Regions from separate parts of the Pseudoalteromonas sp. SG41-5 genome, predicted to be linked through region 1. Evidence: predicted binding sites of a transcription regulator. Region 1 holds the regulator's gene; the other holds the start of a gene.

What was found. The regulator ArgR, encoded in region 1, controls arginine synthesis, uptake and breakdown. The targets are predictions, from matches to a motif close to ANTGAATANNTATTCANT.
Region 2: a site for ArgR is predicted at 1,508-1,525, ahead of argC (N-acetyl-gamma-glutamyl-phosphate reductase). Genes of this name have one in related genera too.

The regions. Positions count from the first base shown of each region.
Region 1 is NZ_JACJFH010000002.1:108,275-116,609, forward strand. Features, by position in the region: gene H5232_RS01100 (Dyp-type peroxidase) at 744-1,643, shown strand; gene argR (transcriptional regulator ArgR) at 1,663-2,130, opposite strand; gene mdh (malate dehydrogenase) at 2,355-3,290, shown strand; gene ispB (octaprenyl diphosphate synthase) at 3,371-4,342, opposite strand; gene rplU (50S ribosomal protein L21) at 4,765-5,076, shown strand; gene rpmA (50S ribosomal protein L27) at 5,093-5,350, shown strand; gene cgtA (Obg family GTPase CgtA) at 5,492-6,646, shown strand; gene folA (type 3 dihydrofolate reductase) at 6,720-7,211, shown strand; gene H5232_RS01140 (DUF3718 domain-containing protein) at 7,291-7,668, shown strand; gene H5232_RS01145 (DUF3581 family protein) at 7,806-8,335, shown strand, end outside.
Region 2 is NZ_JACJFH010000008.1:36,607-44,941, reverse strand. Features, by position in the region: gene argB (acetylglutamate kinase) at 1-356, opposite strand, end outside; gene argC (N-acetyl-gamma-glutamyl-phosphate reductase) at 363-1,367, opposite strand; gene argE (acetylornithine deacetylase) at 1,582-2,730, shown strand; gene panP (pyridoxal-dependent aspartate 1-decarboxylase PanP) at 2,791-4,419, opposite strand; gene H5232_RS03805 (bifunctional diguanylate cyclase/phosphodiesterase) at 4,693-6,576, shown strand; gene H5232_RS03800 (tRNA (guanosine(46)-N(7))-methyltransferase TrmB) at 6,632-7,312, opposite strand; gene H5232_RS03795 (ABC transporter permease) at 7,312-8,079, opposite strand; gene H5232_RS03790 (ABC transporter ATP-binding protein) at 8,080-8,335, opposite strand, start outside.

The DNA.
Region 1 (8,335 bases):
TTTGTTTTTAGACTTTTTTTATGATGCTTTATACTCAATAGCTGTCATAACCGTGAGATATATCGCACAAGTGATTTCCATTATGGGCGTGGTTGCCTTTAATAGTGGATGTAATTGTAGTGTTGCTTAGACGATTTCTAATCGTATATGGTTTAAGTTTATTGCATATATCCCTTAAATGATTAAAAACCAATATCTATTAAGGCGCTTTGTAATTCTTTAAAATAAATGCGACTTGCCGATAAATAAGCGGCTATGAATTGTGGGGAAATTGCTCAACAAGACACGTTTGAGCCGCTATTTAGCGCTTCAAGCTCAAAGGTAGTTGCAGAATTTCTTGGTCAGGGCATATACTTAGGTGCAGATGTATTAACAGCAACTGAATATAGTAATGCTTACGGGGGCTGAGTCATTAGTTACTTATCGTCGAGTAAAGCAAGTTGGGTAACTTTATGTTCGCCCATACCATCTTGAGTTAATACCTTTTCAATCACAAGGCTGTAGTGCAAATACGGTGACTATTTTAAATCGTCGTTTTGTTGTTCTGCATTTTGTGTATAAGGTTATGCTCGATGGACAATAAATTGAAGTTGCTGCTTAGTTGGGCCACTCATTTTTAGCAAATGAACAGGTGACAATAAAAATAACACCACACACGGTTAACTTTTTCGCAGATTAAGTGTTTTAGTATTTTTAATTTCATTAAAAACGCCGTGTATGAGACTTTGAGTTAAGGAAATACCATGGCGCAAGCGCAATCTGGAATTTGTGCTGAAGCAAACTTGCACGGTTTACATTTGTTTTTTAATGTATTTGATGGCCACGATGAGTCATTACGCAAAAAATTAAAATACGTTAGCGCTATCCAAGATGAGTTTTCAGATCAGTTTTCTGAATCGATGCTCTCCAGCCTAGTTGCAGTGGGGGCACAGTACTGGCCGCACATTCTGCCTGAATTTCTGCCTAGTGAATTACAGAGCTTTCCTAATATTACTCATAATGATCATATTATGGGGGCTCAGCCTTTTGATTTATTTGTCCAAATTCGTTCCGATAGGGAAGATGTAAACCATTTATTTGCTTTGCAAATTCTCAAGTTATTTGCCCCCGATGTTGAATTGGTTGAGCAAGTGCGAAACTTTCGATTTTTAGATGGTCGCGATTTTAACGGTTTTATACTCGGTGGTGACACTCCTCATGGTCGCCAAAAGCGCATCACAGCGTTAATCAATAAACCCAACCATTTTGAAGATCAAGGCAGTTACGTACATATACAGCGCTATAAGCATGATTTAAGTGTGTGGCAAAACCTACCTCTGAGTGAGCAAGAACAAATAATGGGACGCACTCGCTTAGATAATACCTTGATTATGCCTGTGACTGAAAATAGTCATGCTGTACGCACTGAGTTAAAAGATGAGCAAGGGCAACCACTGCAATTAAATCAAAACATGCCTTATGGTGACGTTTACGAACAGGGTATATTAGCGATTAGTTATGCAGCACAGGGAAATGCATTTGAGCAAGTATTACGAAGTCGATTAGGTGATGCCGATTGCTACGATCATTGGCTTGATTTTACTCAAGCCGATATGGGTTCTGCGTTTTTTGCCCCATCAATTAACTTTTTAAAGCAGCTGTAAAAAGTTTGAATCGGTAGACTTATACCGTATCAAATAAAATACGCACGCGTTCAAGAGTTACATCAATTTCAGATACTTTAGCTGGAGCGATAAAAATAGTATCGTCACCAGCAATGGTGCCTAGTACGCCATCTGCTTTACCTAATGAATCTAATAGTCGAGCAATTAATTGTGCAGCTCCTGGGCTGGTTCGAATAATGATCATCATTTCGTTATGCATTATATCAATCACTAACTGACGTAATGGGCTTTTCGCTGTAGGTACGCCCATTTCAGCAGGCAAACAATAGACCATTTCTTGTTTGGCATTACGAGTGCGTACCGCGCCAAACTTGCTTAACATCCGCGACACCTTACTTTGACTAATATTATCAAAGCCTTGCTCTTTTAGGGCGTCAACAATCTCACCTTGTGAACCAAAGTTTTCTTCTTTTAAAAGTGCCTTAAAGGCCTTTACTAATGCTTCTTGTTTATCTTGTGGTTGCATATTATAGGTTCTTATTCATAAGTGATGCGCTAATTGTACACAATGTTGCATACTTATGCAGTAGTTGTTTGCTTTTGCGATGGATTTTAGTGCTGTAAACCAGCAAGTTTACAACTATGGTCTAAATTATATGTGAAATAAGCAGGATAAATTTGTCTTTAGTCGTTAATTTCATTATCTTTAGAGCCACAAATATTTCCTACCTCAAATTACGGAGAATTCCAATGAAAGTTGCTGTATTAGGTGCTGCTGGCGGTATCGGCCAAGCGTTGTCTTTATTATTAAAAACAGGCTTACCAGCTGGTTCTGAATTATCACTTTATGATGTTGCTCCAGTTGTTCCTGGTGTTGCTGTTGATCTTTCTCATATCCCAACTGACGTTAAAGTTGCAGGCTTTGGTGTTGATGCACTAGATCAAGCGTTAACTGGTTGTGATATCGTTCTTATCCCTGCTGGTATGCCACGTAAGCCTGGTATGGACCGCGCTGATTTATTTAATGTTAATGCTGGTATTATCAAAACATTAGCAGAAGGTATTGTTGCTAACTGTCCAAAAGCATTAGTGGGTATTATCACTAACCCAGTAAATGGCACTGTGCCAATTGTTGCGGAAGTATTCAAAAAAGCAGGTACTTACGACGCGAAACGTGTTTTCGGTATTACCACTCTTGATGTGATCCGTTCAGAAGCATTTGTAGCTGAGCTTAAAGGTGTTGACGTTGCAACTGTGAAAGTACCAGTAATTGGTGGTCACTCAGGCACAACAATCCTTCCGTTACTATCTCAAGTTGAAGGCGTTACTTTCACTGATGAAGAAGTTGCTGCACTTACTCCACGTATCCAAAATGCAGGTACTGAAGTAGTAAATGCAAAAGCGGGCGGTGGTTCTGCAACATTATCAATGGGCGCTGCTGCTGCACGTTTTTGTATGTCTTTAGTTAAAGGCTTACAAGGTGAAGACGTTGTAGATTACGCTTACGTTGCTGTTGAAAATGGCGATGCTGCATACTTTGCACACCCAGTACGTTTAGGTAAAAACGGCGTAGAAGAAATTCTTTCTTACGGTGAACTAAGCGCATTTGAAGAGCAAGCTAAAAACGACATGCTTGATACGCTGAAAAAAGACATCCAAGAAGGTGTTGATTTCATCAACGCTTAATTGCTAAGTCGATTGATACAAAAAAGCCTGCATTTGCAGGCTTTTTTATGCTCGAAGGATTTTTATACATTAGGTGTTTATTAGTGATTACGATCAACGGCAATACGAGCCAAGCTAACGAGTGCTTCTTTATACGGTGATTCATCTAATACAGATAAACACGCAATCGCTTTATCAGCTTCTTCGTTGGCTTTATTCATCGTAAACTCAAGTGCTTTGGTTTCATTGAGGGCACTTAGAATAGCTTCTAAGTGGTCCATACCATTACTGTGCTCAATGGCATCACGGATCAACTGTACTTGCCCAGCATTACCGTGGCGCATAGCATAAAGTAGTGGCAGGGTAGGTTTGCCTTCGGCCAGATCATCACCGATGTTTTTACCTAACTGCTCAGCATCAGCATTGTAATCAAGTACGTCATCCACCAATTGAAAAGCGGTTCCTAAATGCATACCATAAAGATTAAGCGCTTGCAGCGTAGAGTCGTCTTTTTCGGTAATAATCGCAGCAAGGCCTGTTGCAGCTTCAAATAATTTAGCTGTTTTAGAATAAATTACCTGCATGTAGCTATCTTCGGTGGTATCAGGGTCGTTACAGTTCATTAATTGCAGCACTTCACCTTCCGCAATCACGTTGGTTGCATCAGCGAGTATTTGCATAACTTGCATTTTACCAATACCAACCATCAGCTGAAATGAGCGGGTGTAGATAAAGTCACCAACAAGTACGCTGGCTGCATTACCAAACTCAGCATTTGCTGTCGGTGTTCCTCTGCGTAAATTTGATTCATCAACGACATCATCATGCAGTAATGTAGCTGTGTGAATAAATTCAACAATAGTTGCTAAAGTAACATGATCTTTGCCTTCATAGCCAAGTGCTTTAGCCGCTAAAATAGCCAACATAGGGCGAACACGCTTGCCGCCGCTGTTTACTATATATAAGCCTAGTTGATTGACTAATGCTACATCAGAGCGCATTTGCGCGTAAATTAGTTGATTGACGTCATTCATATCGTTTTCGATTAACGCCTGGATAGCTTTTATATCCATTGATCTCCGAGCCAATTTTAATGGGTATACGGGGCTGATTGTACAACAAAAAACAGCTTTGCTCGACAGTTTGTGACGATTCGCTGAAAAAACACGGTTAAGCAGCTTAATTTAGCCTTAATTTGGAAAGATAACTTTTTTATTTGAGAAAATTTACGTTAATTCAACATGGTTGTTTTTTATTCTTAGTGCGTGTTTGTTCGTGGTGTAATTTATTTGTCATGAAACGCTAAAAAGGCTTGGCATAATGCCAATTTAATATAAAATAGGTGAAAATATTGAATCGCCTTCAATGCAGCTATTTTTTATTCATTTAATTAATAAAACAGGCTTGCTAGTTTTTGCACATTAGCGTAAACTTCGCGCCCTATTGAATAATATTTTAGTTGCGTCGATTTGAGGGCGCACAGACGGAGTTAATTATGTACGCGGTTTTCCAAAGTGGTGGTAAACAGCACCGTGTGACTGAAGGTCAAACAATTCGTCTTGAGAAATTAGACGTTGAGACTGGTGCAGCAGTTGAATTTGATTCAGTACTTTTAGTTGCTGATGGTGAGAAAATCGAGATCGGTGTACCGTTCGTAAACGGTGGTAAAATAACAGCTGAGGTTGTTTCACATGGTCGCGGTGAGAAGATTAAGGTTGTTAAATTTAGACGCCGTAAGCATTCTCGTAAGCAAATGGGCCATCGTCAATGGTTCACAGAAGTTAAAATCACTGGCATTAGCGCTTAATTAGAGGTACTTAGAAATGGCACATAAAAAAGCAGCTGGTAGTACTCGTAACGGTCGCGATTCAGAAAGCAAACGCCTTGGTGTTAAGCGTTTTGGTGGCGAATCAGTTCTAGCGGGTAGCATCATTGTTCGTCAACGTGGAACTAAATTCCATGCTGGCACAAACGTAGGTATCGGTAAAGACCACACTATCTTCGCAAAAGCAGATGGTAAAGTTCAGTTTGAACAAAAAGGTCCTTTAAACCGTAAATACGTAAGCATCGTATCTGAGTAATCAGAATCGGTTCTTAAAAAACCCCGCCTTTGCGGGGTTTTTTGTTTTGAAAATAAATATATACCTAAGCCAAGCCTGCAATCAGCTTGGCTTAGGTATATAATAGTGAAATTAACAAGCCAATCCCTAAAGTGAGTAATCATGAAGTTTGTAGATGAAGTAGAAATTCGCGCAGAAGCTGGAGACGGTGGCAGCGGCATCGTATCTTTCCGTCGTGAAAAATATGTCCCAGATGGTGGACCAGACGGCGGTGACGGTGGAGATGGTGGTAGTGTTTATCTACAAGCTGATGAAAACTTAAATACCCTTATCGATTATCAGTTTGAGCGTTTTCATAGAGCTGAACGTGGTACTAATGGCCGCAGTCGTAACTGTACCGGTAAAAAGGCTGATGACTTATATGTGATGGTGCCTGTAGGTACTCGGATCATGGATGTTGATACCCAAGAAGGTCTTGGTGATTTAACTCAACATGGTCAAAGAATTTTGGTTGCAAAAGGCGGTTTCCACGGCTTGGGGAATGCGCGTTTTAAATCAAGTACTAACCGAGCGCCTCGTCAAAAAACATTGGGCACACCAGGTGAAGTACGTAACCTTAAACTAGAGCTATTATTATTAGCTGATGTTGGTTTATTAGGTTTGCCAAATGCAGGTAAGTCTACTTTTATTCGTAGTGTATCGGCAGCGAAACCAAAAGTAGCTGATTACCCATTTACTACGCTGATTCCAAATTTAGGTGTGGTACGTCCAGAAGCAAATAAATCATTTGTTATTGCAGATATCCCAGGGTTAATCGAAGGTGCCTCTGATGGCGCTGGCTTGGGTATTCGCTTCTTGAAACATTTAGAGCGTTGCCGTGTATTACTGCATATTATCGATGTAATGCCTGTCGATGGTTCAAACCCAGTAGACAATGCATTTGCAATCATCAATGAGTTGCACCAGTACAGTCCTAAGCTGGCTGAAAAACCACGTTGGTTAGTATTTAATAAAATAGACTTATTACCTGAAGATGAAGCACAGGCGCTATGTGAGCAAATTGCTGAAGAGTTAGGCGAGACTGAAAATATTTATCATATTTCTGCAATTAATAAGCTAAATACTCAACCATTAATTCATAACATCATGACGCTACTCGATAGCATGCCAAAAGAAAAATTTGTGCCAATTGAAGATGAAGAAGTTGAATTCAAATGGGATACTTATCATAAAGATGCCACTAAGAAGAATGATGACGACGACTGGGATAGTTGGGATGATGACGATTATGACGTTGAAGTTGTCTATGAGCGTTAGACTAAAGTAAATTATTTTAAAAGGAGCTGGTGCTCCTTTTTTCTTGTTTAATAAAAAAGTATTAGGTTTTAATGTGAAGATTTCAATGATTGCAGCTATGGCTAAAAATAGAGTGATTGGCCAAGATAATAATATGCCATGGCATTTACCTGCTGATTTACAGCATTTTAAAGCGGTTACTATGAATAAACCAGTAATTATGGGGCGCAAAACATTTGAGTCAATTGGTCGCCCTTTACCTGGTCGACGCAACATTGTTATTAGCCGAAACACTGACTACACTGCAGCTGGAATTGATGTTGTAGCATCCCCAGAGGCCGCTATTTCATTGGTGTGTGAGTCTGATGAAGTAATGGTGATTGGTGGCGGGAATATATATCAACAATTTTTAAAAAGTGCCGATACACTTTATTTAACGTTTATTGATCTTGATGTTGCAGGAGATACACAGTTTCCTGATTACGAACAATCAGCAAACTGGCAAGTTGTAGAAGAGCTGTATAATCAACCGGATGATAACAATATTTATGGTTATAAATTTGTCACATTGGATAAAGTTAAGTAACATTATTGCGGTTAGGCTTATAGGTTGATACAATATTAAACAACTAGGGTAGTTATAAAGTATTACACAAGGGTCTACAATGATAAAATTATCAACACTCGTTATTGCTGCAGCTGTTATTTCTGGTTCTGTTGCTTTTAGCGCGCCAGTAAAAGCGGATGATCAGTTAGCTGTTTCAATCTGTGAATACATAGCTGCGGACGATAAAAACCGTTTACGTGATAAGTTAAAAAGCTCACGTGTAAAAATTCGTAATATTTATGATGCAGTACAATGTAATGGTCTTAACTTGCTACGTCATGCAGTTGCCAGTAATGCCGTAGATACCGGTGAATATATTGTGAAAAACTTATCTAAAAGCTCTTTAGAAGATGGAGCAGATATAGCATGGGCCGAAGCAAATGGTCATGGCGGTTCTGCATTAATACCAGCAATTAAAGAACGTGCTGGTTTATAAGTTATAATAAATCATTAAAAAAGTCGCGATATCGCGGCTTTTTTGTATCTGAAACAAAAGTTTAACAGATTCGACCTCTATTGTAATTTTATCTGGTAGAATAGGCAGGTTATAAGCAGTTTAAGCAGTGAACAACTATGTTAAGTCCTTTTTATCAGCAACATGCTGATTATGTCTCTATTTCTCGTGAACAAGGGTGTCGTTTCGCAAAGTGCGTTGCTGATGATTACAATCCACTTCATGATAAAGATGCAAAACGTTTTTGTGTGCCTGGAGATTTATTATTTTCATTGGTATTAAGTCGTTATGGCATCAGTGAAAAAATGGAATTTACCTTTGCCGGCATGGTTGATGAGAATACCAAACTCAACTTCCCTGAGGGCGCAGATGAGTTTGATATTACCAGTGGCGATAAAGTCATGCTGAAGGTTAAGCGCGAAGGTATAACTAGCCAGTGCCAAACACTCACCGATAGTCTAATAAAAAATTACGTTGAGTTTTCAGGTACAACTTTTCCGCATGTTATTATTCCACTTATGGGCAATCAAGATGTCATGATCAACCCAGCTCGCCCTATGATTATCTATGAGTCAATGTTGATTAATCTCGATACATTAGAGATCCATGCACCGACGTTAGAATACGCAGAGCCGAGTTTTGAATATAC
Region 2 (8,335 bases), on a different contig from region 1:
TTACCAACTTGACCAAGCGCTTTGAGTTTTTGTGACGAAATAATGCCCGCTTCGTATAAACTAAGCCCGACCGGTTTATGACCTGCGATAATTGCTTGGCTCATTAATTGTTTATTAGCACACCCCGCAAGCGCGCCAACAATATAAGGCATTTGCTCTTTTGGACTGATGCGTAAACCTTGATGTTTCGCACTAGCAAAACCAGCCTCAGTCAACCAATTATCAACTAGTGAACCGCCACCATGAACGATGACAAATTGTGCTTGAGTTTGCGATGCAAGCGCCTCAAATAACGCTTTAGCCGCGTCTTCTGTATTGAGTACTGCACCACCGAGTTTAATGACCCATGTTTGCATTACTAACTACCCTTTTAAACCTGTACTATGGGCAATACCCATGGCTAAATTAATGCACTGCAATGCTTGCCCTGCAGCACCTTTTAATAAGTTATCAATAGCTGCCATCACAATTAGCTGCGTACCTTGCTGCTGCCATGCAATATCAACGTAAGGCTGCTTTGCAACTCCTTTAATTGATGGCATTTTATTACCAAGCAATCTGATCAGTGGCTCATCAGCAAGCACTTGATAAGCTTGTGTAACTTGCTCTGGTGTAACTCCAGGTTTCAATTGCACATAAATAGTTTCTAAAATACCGCGTGGAAAATTACCTAAATGCGGCGTAAATAGCACCTTGTGACCTAAATGCTGCTCAATCTCAGGACTGTGTCTATGATTAAACAATCCATAAGGTGCTAACGACACTTCACAAAAATGCGTGGCTACACTAGCTTTACGCCCCGCACCGGTTACACCCGATACAGCATTAATAATAATGGTTTGCTCGGCTAATAAGCCGGCTTGTTGCAATGGTTTTAACGCATTCAGCGCTGCTGTTGGATAGCAACCAGCCACAGCGACTAACTGCGCCTTGGCGATTGCTTCACTATTCCATTCAGCCAATCCGTAAGCCGCTTCACTTAGTAATTCCGTATGTTGATGCGCAAAACCATAATAGGTTTGATAATCTTCATTACTGCTTAAACGGTAGCCACCCGATAAATCAAATACTTTTTTGCCCATGCTTAAAAAACGTGGCGCTAAGTCAACACTCACTTTATGATCAGTACACAAACATACAAAATCGGCCGACTTTTCAATATCGTTATAAGCGCTATCACTAAGAGGCAATAAAGGAGAATCAAGCAAACCTAAATGCTCAGGATACAAGTCACTTAATAATTTACCCTTATCTAAGCTTTGCTCAGATACATAGCAACCAGCTAAGGTTAATTGCGGGTGTTTTACTACCAAACTTGCTAATTCTGCGCCGCTATAGCCACTTGCGCCAATAATCACTACTTTCATTCGTTACTCTTTTTGGTTTTTTGTTACTACATATATATTCAAATCGGGTTTAACAGTGCATAAAACACTATTTTATGAATGAAATCTGGTTATCGTCGTTTTATATTCATTGCGTCGCTTTAATATATTTATGCTTAAAAAGTGAATTGATATTCATCATAAATACTTTTATATTGTTATGCAATTAGATTGAATACTTATTTTGGATTTTTTTATGTCATTACCGTCTTTTTTATCTATGTATCAGCAATTGATTGCTGCACCTTCAATTAGTGCCATGGATGAGTCATTGTCTATGAGCAATAAAGGGGTGATCGATTTATTAGCTACTTGGTGTACAAGTCTTGGATTTGAATGTGAAATTACTGAGTTGTCGGGCCCTAAAGGTCGTTTTAACTTACTCGCAAAACGTGGCCAGGGAGATGGTGGTTTAATGCTTGCCGGTCATACCGATACAGTCCCATTTGATGATAGTCGTTGGAACTATAATCCGTTTAAATTAAGTGAAGATAACAATAAATTATATGGTCTAGGCAGTATTGATATGAAAGGTTTTTTCGCTTTTGTATTACAGGCAATCAGTGAACTAGATAAGAATATTCAAACACAGCCAATTTTGATTCTAGCTACTGCCGACGAAGAAACCACCATGGCCGGTGCACAGCAAGTTTGTCAGCATAAAAACTTAAAGCCAGCTCGGTGTATTATTGGTGAACCTACTGATATGACGCCTGTTTTCACACATAAAGGACATATGAGCAGCGCGATTCGCGTAGTCGGTCGTTCCGGACATAGCTCTGATCCTGAACGTGGTTTAAATGCCATTGAAGTGATGCATAAAGTTATTGCAAAACTGTTAACTTTAAAAGAGCAATTAAAGAATAAATATGCAGTTGAGCATTTTGTTATTCCTTACCCTACTTTAAATCTAGGACACATTCATGGTGGCGATAATGCAAATCGCATATGTGGCTGCTGTGAAATGCATATTGATATGCGCCCTTTACCGGGTCTAAGTGTGCAAGAACTGCAAATGATGCTGTTAAAAATAGCTACAGAGATCAATAACCAATATCCCGATTCAGTCAGTGTGATGGATATGCACGAGCCAATCCCCGCGTTTACCGGCAGTACTGATTCGGCATTAGTTAAACTGGCAGAAAAAATATCAGGAGAGCAAGCAGTTGCAGTGAACTACTGTACTGAAGCGCCATTTATTCAACAATTGGGCTGTGAAACGATTGTGATGGGACCGGGTTCAATTAATCAGGCTCACCAACCCGATGAATTTTTGGCGATGGAAAAAATTAAACCATCTCAACATATTATCACTGAAATGATCAGAACATCGTGTTTTAGCTAACAAAGAAAGTGCTGCTTGCGTTATCCCCACGCAATCTGGGAATAACGCAACTGTTACTGCTCAGTCCATGTATTTACTAAGGTATTTCTTAAATACAGGATCTGTTTTAGCCAGCTCTTTTTGCTCAGCAAGTATATCTTTTAAAATACTCTCTGATGTCAGCGGATTTGCAAGTACGACTCTGAATACCACTGTAGGTTGATGATCATACTGCGCGGGAGTTAAACGGGTACGGGATACAAAGGAACGACCGGCTTCACGTTGACGTTTTTGCATACTGGCAGTAAAACGATTTAACGAGGCAAAGATATCCAAACGCGTTTGTTCATCTGCTTGAGCTATTTTTTGTTTTATCTGTTTTGGCACATAACGGTATGTCAGTAAACATAACTCAGGTTCTGAGATCAGCTCAAAGTCATCATCTGCTTTCACTAAATCAGCAAAGTAGCGGGCTTTTTCAATCCCTTTATCTATTAAGATTTCGTAGCCTTTACGGCCAATAACGCGTAAGCAAGCATGCACTAACATCGCCATACCAGGACGACTACCTTCAAGCGTATGACTACCTAAATCTTTTGATCCTTTACGTAAGATGTATTCTGCATGATGTTCTATAGCATCCGTAGCTGTAGGATCTTTAAATAGCACTAACCCAGCGCCCATTGGCACATACATTTGTTTATGAGCATCGACGGTAATTGAATCTGCTCGCTCAATGCCTTTCAGTAACGAGCGATATGTATTAGAAAGCAGCGTAGCTCCTCCCCATGCTGCATCGACATGAAAATGGCAGTTGAGTTCAGCGCTTAAATCAGCCATAGCATCAAGAGGATCAATATTGCCAGTTTCAGTCGTGCCGGCTACCCCAACAATCGCCACCACTTTTATACCTTGCGCTGCTAGCTCATGGGCTTTGGCGCGCATTGCATCAACATCAACCTTATTGTTATCTGCAGTTTTAATGGCAATAAAGTTATCACGACCAATGCCAAGTAAATCAGCTGATTTTCCTAGCGAGTAATGGCCACGTTCAGAAATAAGTACTGCAAGGCCTTTATATCCATAATGCAACATGGCACTGATCAAACCTTGTGAACCAATCCCTTTAAATTCGCCGTCCGCTTTCAGTAAGCGATTACGAGCAATCCACAATGCGGTAATATTGGCGATTGTGCCACCCGAACAAAACGCACCTAGCGACGTTTTCGCACTGTGCATCCATTTGCTATAAAAACTGTCATCTTGCCCGTATGCCAAATGATGCATCATACCAAGCACTTGGCGCTCAAGTGGAGTAAATGCTTTGGAGGTTTCTATTTTTACTAAGTTTTGATTAAGACCAACCATCAACTTAGAAAGTGGCAATACAAAATGCGGTAATGCTGACGTCATGTGCCCAATAAAGCTTGGCGCAGCGGTATGCACTGAATGAGCGACAAGTTGCTCCATAATATCTTGCGCATAAGCAGATACAAAAGTCGGATCTTCTGGGATTGCTGCCGATTGAAAATCTTTTTCAATCTCATGCAATGGCTTTTCAATTGCCGCTATGTTCTCATTCAAAAAACCTGCTAAATTGCTTGAGATCTCAAGTTCGATTTTACTCAAAGTTGAGTCTGGTGCTTCAGGCACAGTAAATATACGCATCAGAGTTTCTTTAGAGGCGACGGCACAACGCTTTTGATCCATCTTTATACCCAGTAAATGTAGCTTTGTTTAGCTGAAGATCCATCTCTAGGAACTCCATTACTAATAACGCCAAAACTACAATGATTCCACGAAATGCGTTAACTCTACTGTAATAGAGTTGAAATGTCTCGTATAAAGCCACAAAAGTAGCCAATTGCATGACAAATTAATGATAATTTGATTAATATTTATCATTCAAATAACTAACTATATTTTTATAGGCGATACAGCCTTTTTTTGTATAATAGAAGGGCTAATAAATCAAGGAAGAGCATGATAAATACAAATTTACGGACAAATTGGATAATCGCGGGTTTCATGCTGTTTTTTATCAGTTTATTGAGCTACATCTATTACACCTACAACAGCACTCGTAACGATATTATGCACAGCGTTGATACTCGATTACTCAATGCGGCATTAAGCGTTAAGCATATGCTTGGTGATGAATACCATCAAAAAATCAATGCAGGCCAATATATATCATCAACCGAATACCAACAAAAAAGCCGGCAACTTTCAGAGTTTGCTAATGCGTTAAATATCGCTTATGTATATGCCATGGTTTTAAAAGACGGTAATGTACATTTTAGTGCATCGAGTTACACTCAGAACGATCAAAATACCGGTAAAATCACCCAATTACTCGATCTATACCCTGAAGCAACTGCCGCTAATATTGGCGCGTTTTATTCAACAGAGCCAGTGTTTGAAATTTCAAAAGATCAATGGGGGCATTTTAAAACAATTTTTGTCCCTTTTGTCGATGCCAATGGAGTCACCTATTTAACTGGGGCCGATATCACCATATACGATCTCAATCAGCGATTAGCGCAAAGTGTATCTAAAGCTGCGGGCATGGCTATGTTTTTCTTTTTTATTGCTCTGTTGGTTGCCGGTATTTATGTGTATTTATTGAAACGTGCGATTTCAACCGATACCAGTAGTGGCTTTGCCAATCATATTGCACTTGAATATTATATTAAAAACTCCCCTAATCATCATCTGCAACTTGCTGTTATTTGGGTAAATGAAGTTGAAGATATAAGCAGTTTTTATGGTACAGAAGTAGGCGACCGCGTTATGAAAAACTTGTTGCAACACTTCAAAAAGCGCCGCCCTGCGGGTAGCCAGATGTTTCGTCTAACGACCAACAAAATAGTCCTCATCGCTCCTTTTGGTAAAGATAATGCAGGTTTTCTCGAGGTGATCCAAGCTTATAATTGCAGTACCCCATTACTTACCGACCCTTTTATATACATCACCTTGTGCGCAGGCATCGCCAGTGGCAATAAATCAATGTTACTTGAAAATGCTCATATTGCCGCATTACAAGCTAAACAAGGTCGCCGCACTGTGATTAATTACTCAAGCGCACTCCATGATGTAAAAAACCAATATCAGTACAATGTAGCAATGGCAAAAGAAGTGCGTGAAGCATTTGAGAACAATAGAATTGTGCCTTATTTTCAGGCAATTTATGATAATGAAACGAATGCCATTATTCAGTATGAATGTTTGGCTCGCATGATCACCTGTCACGGGGAAGTCCTAAAACCAGAATCATTCTTAGATGTCGTTAATCGCTCTCGCATGGATGGAATGCTCACCCGCACAATGCTCACACAATGCTTTGCACGATTTAGAAAAACCAGTACGTGCTGGAGCATCAATATCACAGCCCAAGATATGCTTGACCCAAGCCTTGCTGAATTTTTAGAAAACGAATTTAAACGCTATCCACTACCGAGTAATATCACCCTAGAACTATTGGAAACCGAAGCTATCGCAAATTTTTCTGAGGTAAAAGCATTTATAACCATGGTTAAAAATCGTGGTGTACGGGTAATAATTGATGATTTTGGTACAGGTTATTCGAATATATCTAATGTACTAAAATTAGAAGTAGATGGCATTAAGCTTGATGGTAGTTTGATCAAGCAAATTATCAACGATAAAGATATTTATTTATATATTGAGCATATTGCCAGCTTTGCTAAGCAACTCAACTTACAGCTAATTGCTGAGCATGTAGAGAGTAAGCCTATCGCCAACGCGCTTAAAAAAGCTAATGTGACACTAATGCAAGGCTATTACTTTGCCGAGCCTGTGCCACATATTACTGCAAATAAAAACCAACCGTATCCAATCTCTTAACCTAAACTCAGGTTAAGAGATTTACGAAAACATTAAGTTATAAAATACTTAATTTTTATTTCGAGCCAGGATCTAAATTAATTACTAAACGGTGACTTTGTTGACCACTTGCCCAATATTTACGTTCAAATGGCGTAACTGCCAAATCATTTTGATAAAGCTCTACTGTGCAGTCATGTCCGGTGAGTTTGAGTGCTTGAGCAAACTCTTTCACATAAATATCCCAATTGCTGCGAACTTCTAACAGCCCACCTAATTTAACGATAAATGGAAAAATAGCAGCGCCATGCCAGCGACGTTGAATATGCTTCGCTTTTGGCCACGGATTTGGATACAGCAAATAATGATGTGTGGGTTGCCAATTAGCCGCCACTGCGAGTCGCCAAAAGTCATTTAAATCGGCTTGCACTAAAATGTACTGACCTGAATCGGTTTGTTTATATTCAATGTCATGCTTATCTAAACGATGCGATGACTTATCAATACCTATAACTAACGCATCAGGATGTCGTTTCGCTAAATTAGCGGTGCTTTCACCTACCCCACAACACGAATCTAAAATAATGGGCCCATTAAAAGCCTGCACTTTTTCATTTACTTGATCAAACGCCGTTTGCGTATGAGCTGCAATGGGTTTTTTAAACTGGGCAGCTAAATGCTTATTAACTATATCATCCAGCTTTTCATGTAAGCCTTGTTGATTCGATACAATACTTCGTGAATTTGCATCACTCATTAGTGTCTTAACCCCACACCTTTTTTAATTAACGTTAAAGCTAATATAAATAAGGCTGTAATAAATAATAACAACACGCCAAATGCGACCGTTAAATCAACATCCGACACGCCTAAGAAACCATACCTAAAGGCATTAACCATATAAATAATTGGATTAACCTGCGATACGCCTTGCCAAAACTCTGGCAATAAAGTGATTGAGTAAAACACACCACCTAGATAGGTCAATGGCGTTAAAATAAAGGTCGGAATTATACTGATATCGTCAAAGCTATTAGCATAAATAGCATTGATCAAACCGCCTAAAGCAAATACCGCAGAAGTTAAAATTACTGTCGCGATGATCACAAAAATATTATGGATTTGAATATCCACAAATAATAACGACACACACGTAACAATTAATCCCACCAGCATGCCACGGGTCATACCACCGCCCATATAGCCAAGCACAATGATATAATTAGGCACGGGTGCAACTAACAGCTCTTCAATACTTTTTTGAAACTTGGTTGAATAAAAGCTTGATGCCACATTAGAATACGAATTAGTGATCACCGACATCATGATAAGACCCGGCACAATAAACTCCATATAACTAAAGCCCCCCATATCACCAATACGAGAGCCTATAAGATTACCGAAAATCACAAAGTACAAACTCATAGTGATTGCCGGTGGTACGAGTGTTTGTACCCAGATACGCAAAAATCGAATGCACTCTTTAAACCATAAACTCTTTAAGGCTACGCCATATTTAAACATCTACTTGCCCCGCCCTTGCTCTAGTAAACCTACAAACAACTCTTCTAATCGGTTAGCTTTATTACGCATGCTAAGCACGGTATTGCCCTGCTCGGTTAATGCTGTAAATACTGCATTCAAGCCCTGTGATTTGGCTACTTCAACCTCAATAGTATGATCATCAGCCATAGTAAACTTATAACCATCAAGCGTAACGGTAACCGGCTGGACAGGCTGTTTTAAATCAAGAATAAAGGTTTCTTTATCTAGTTTGGCA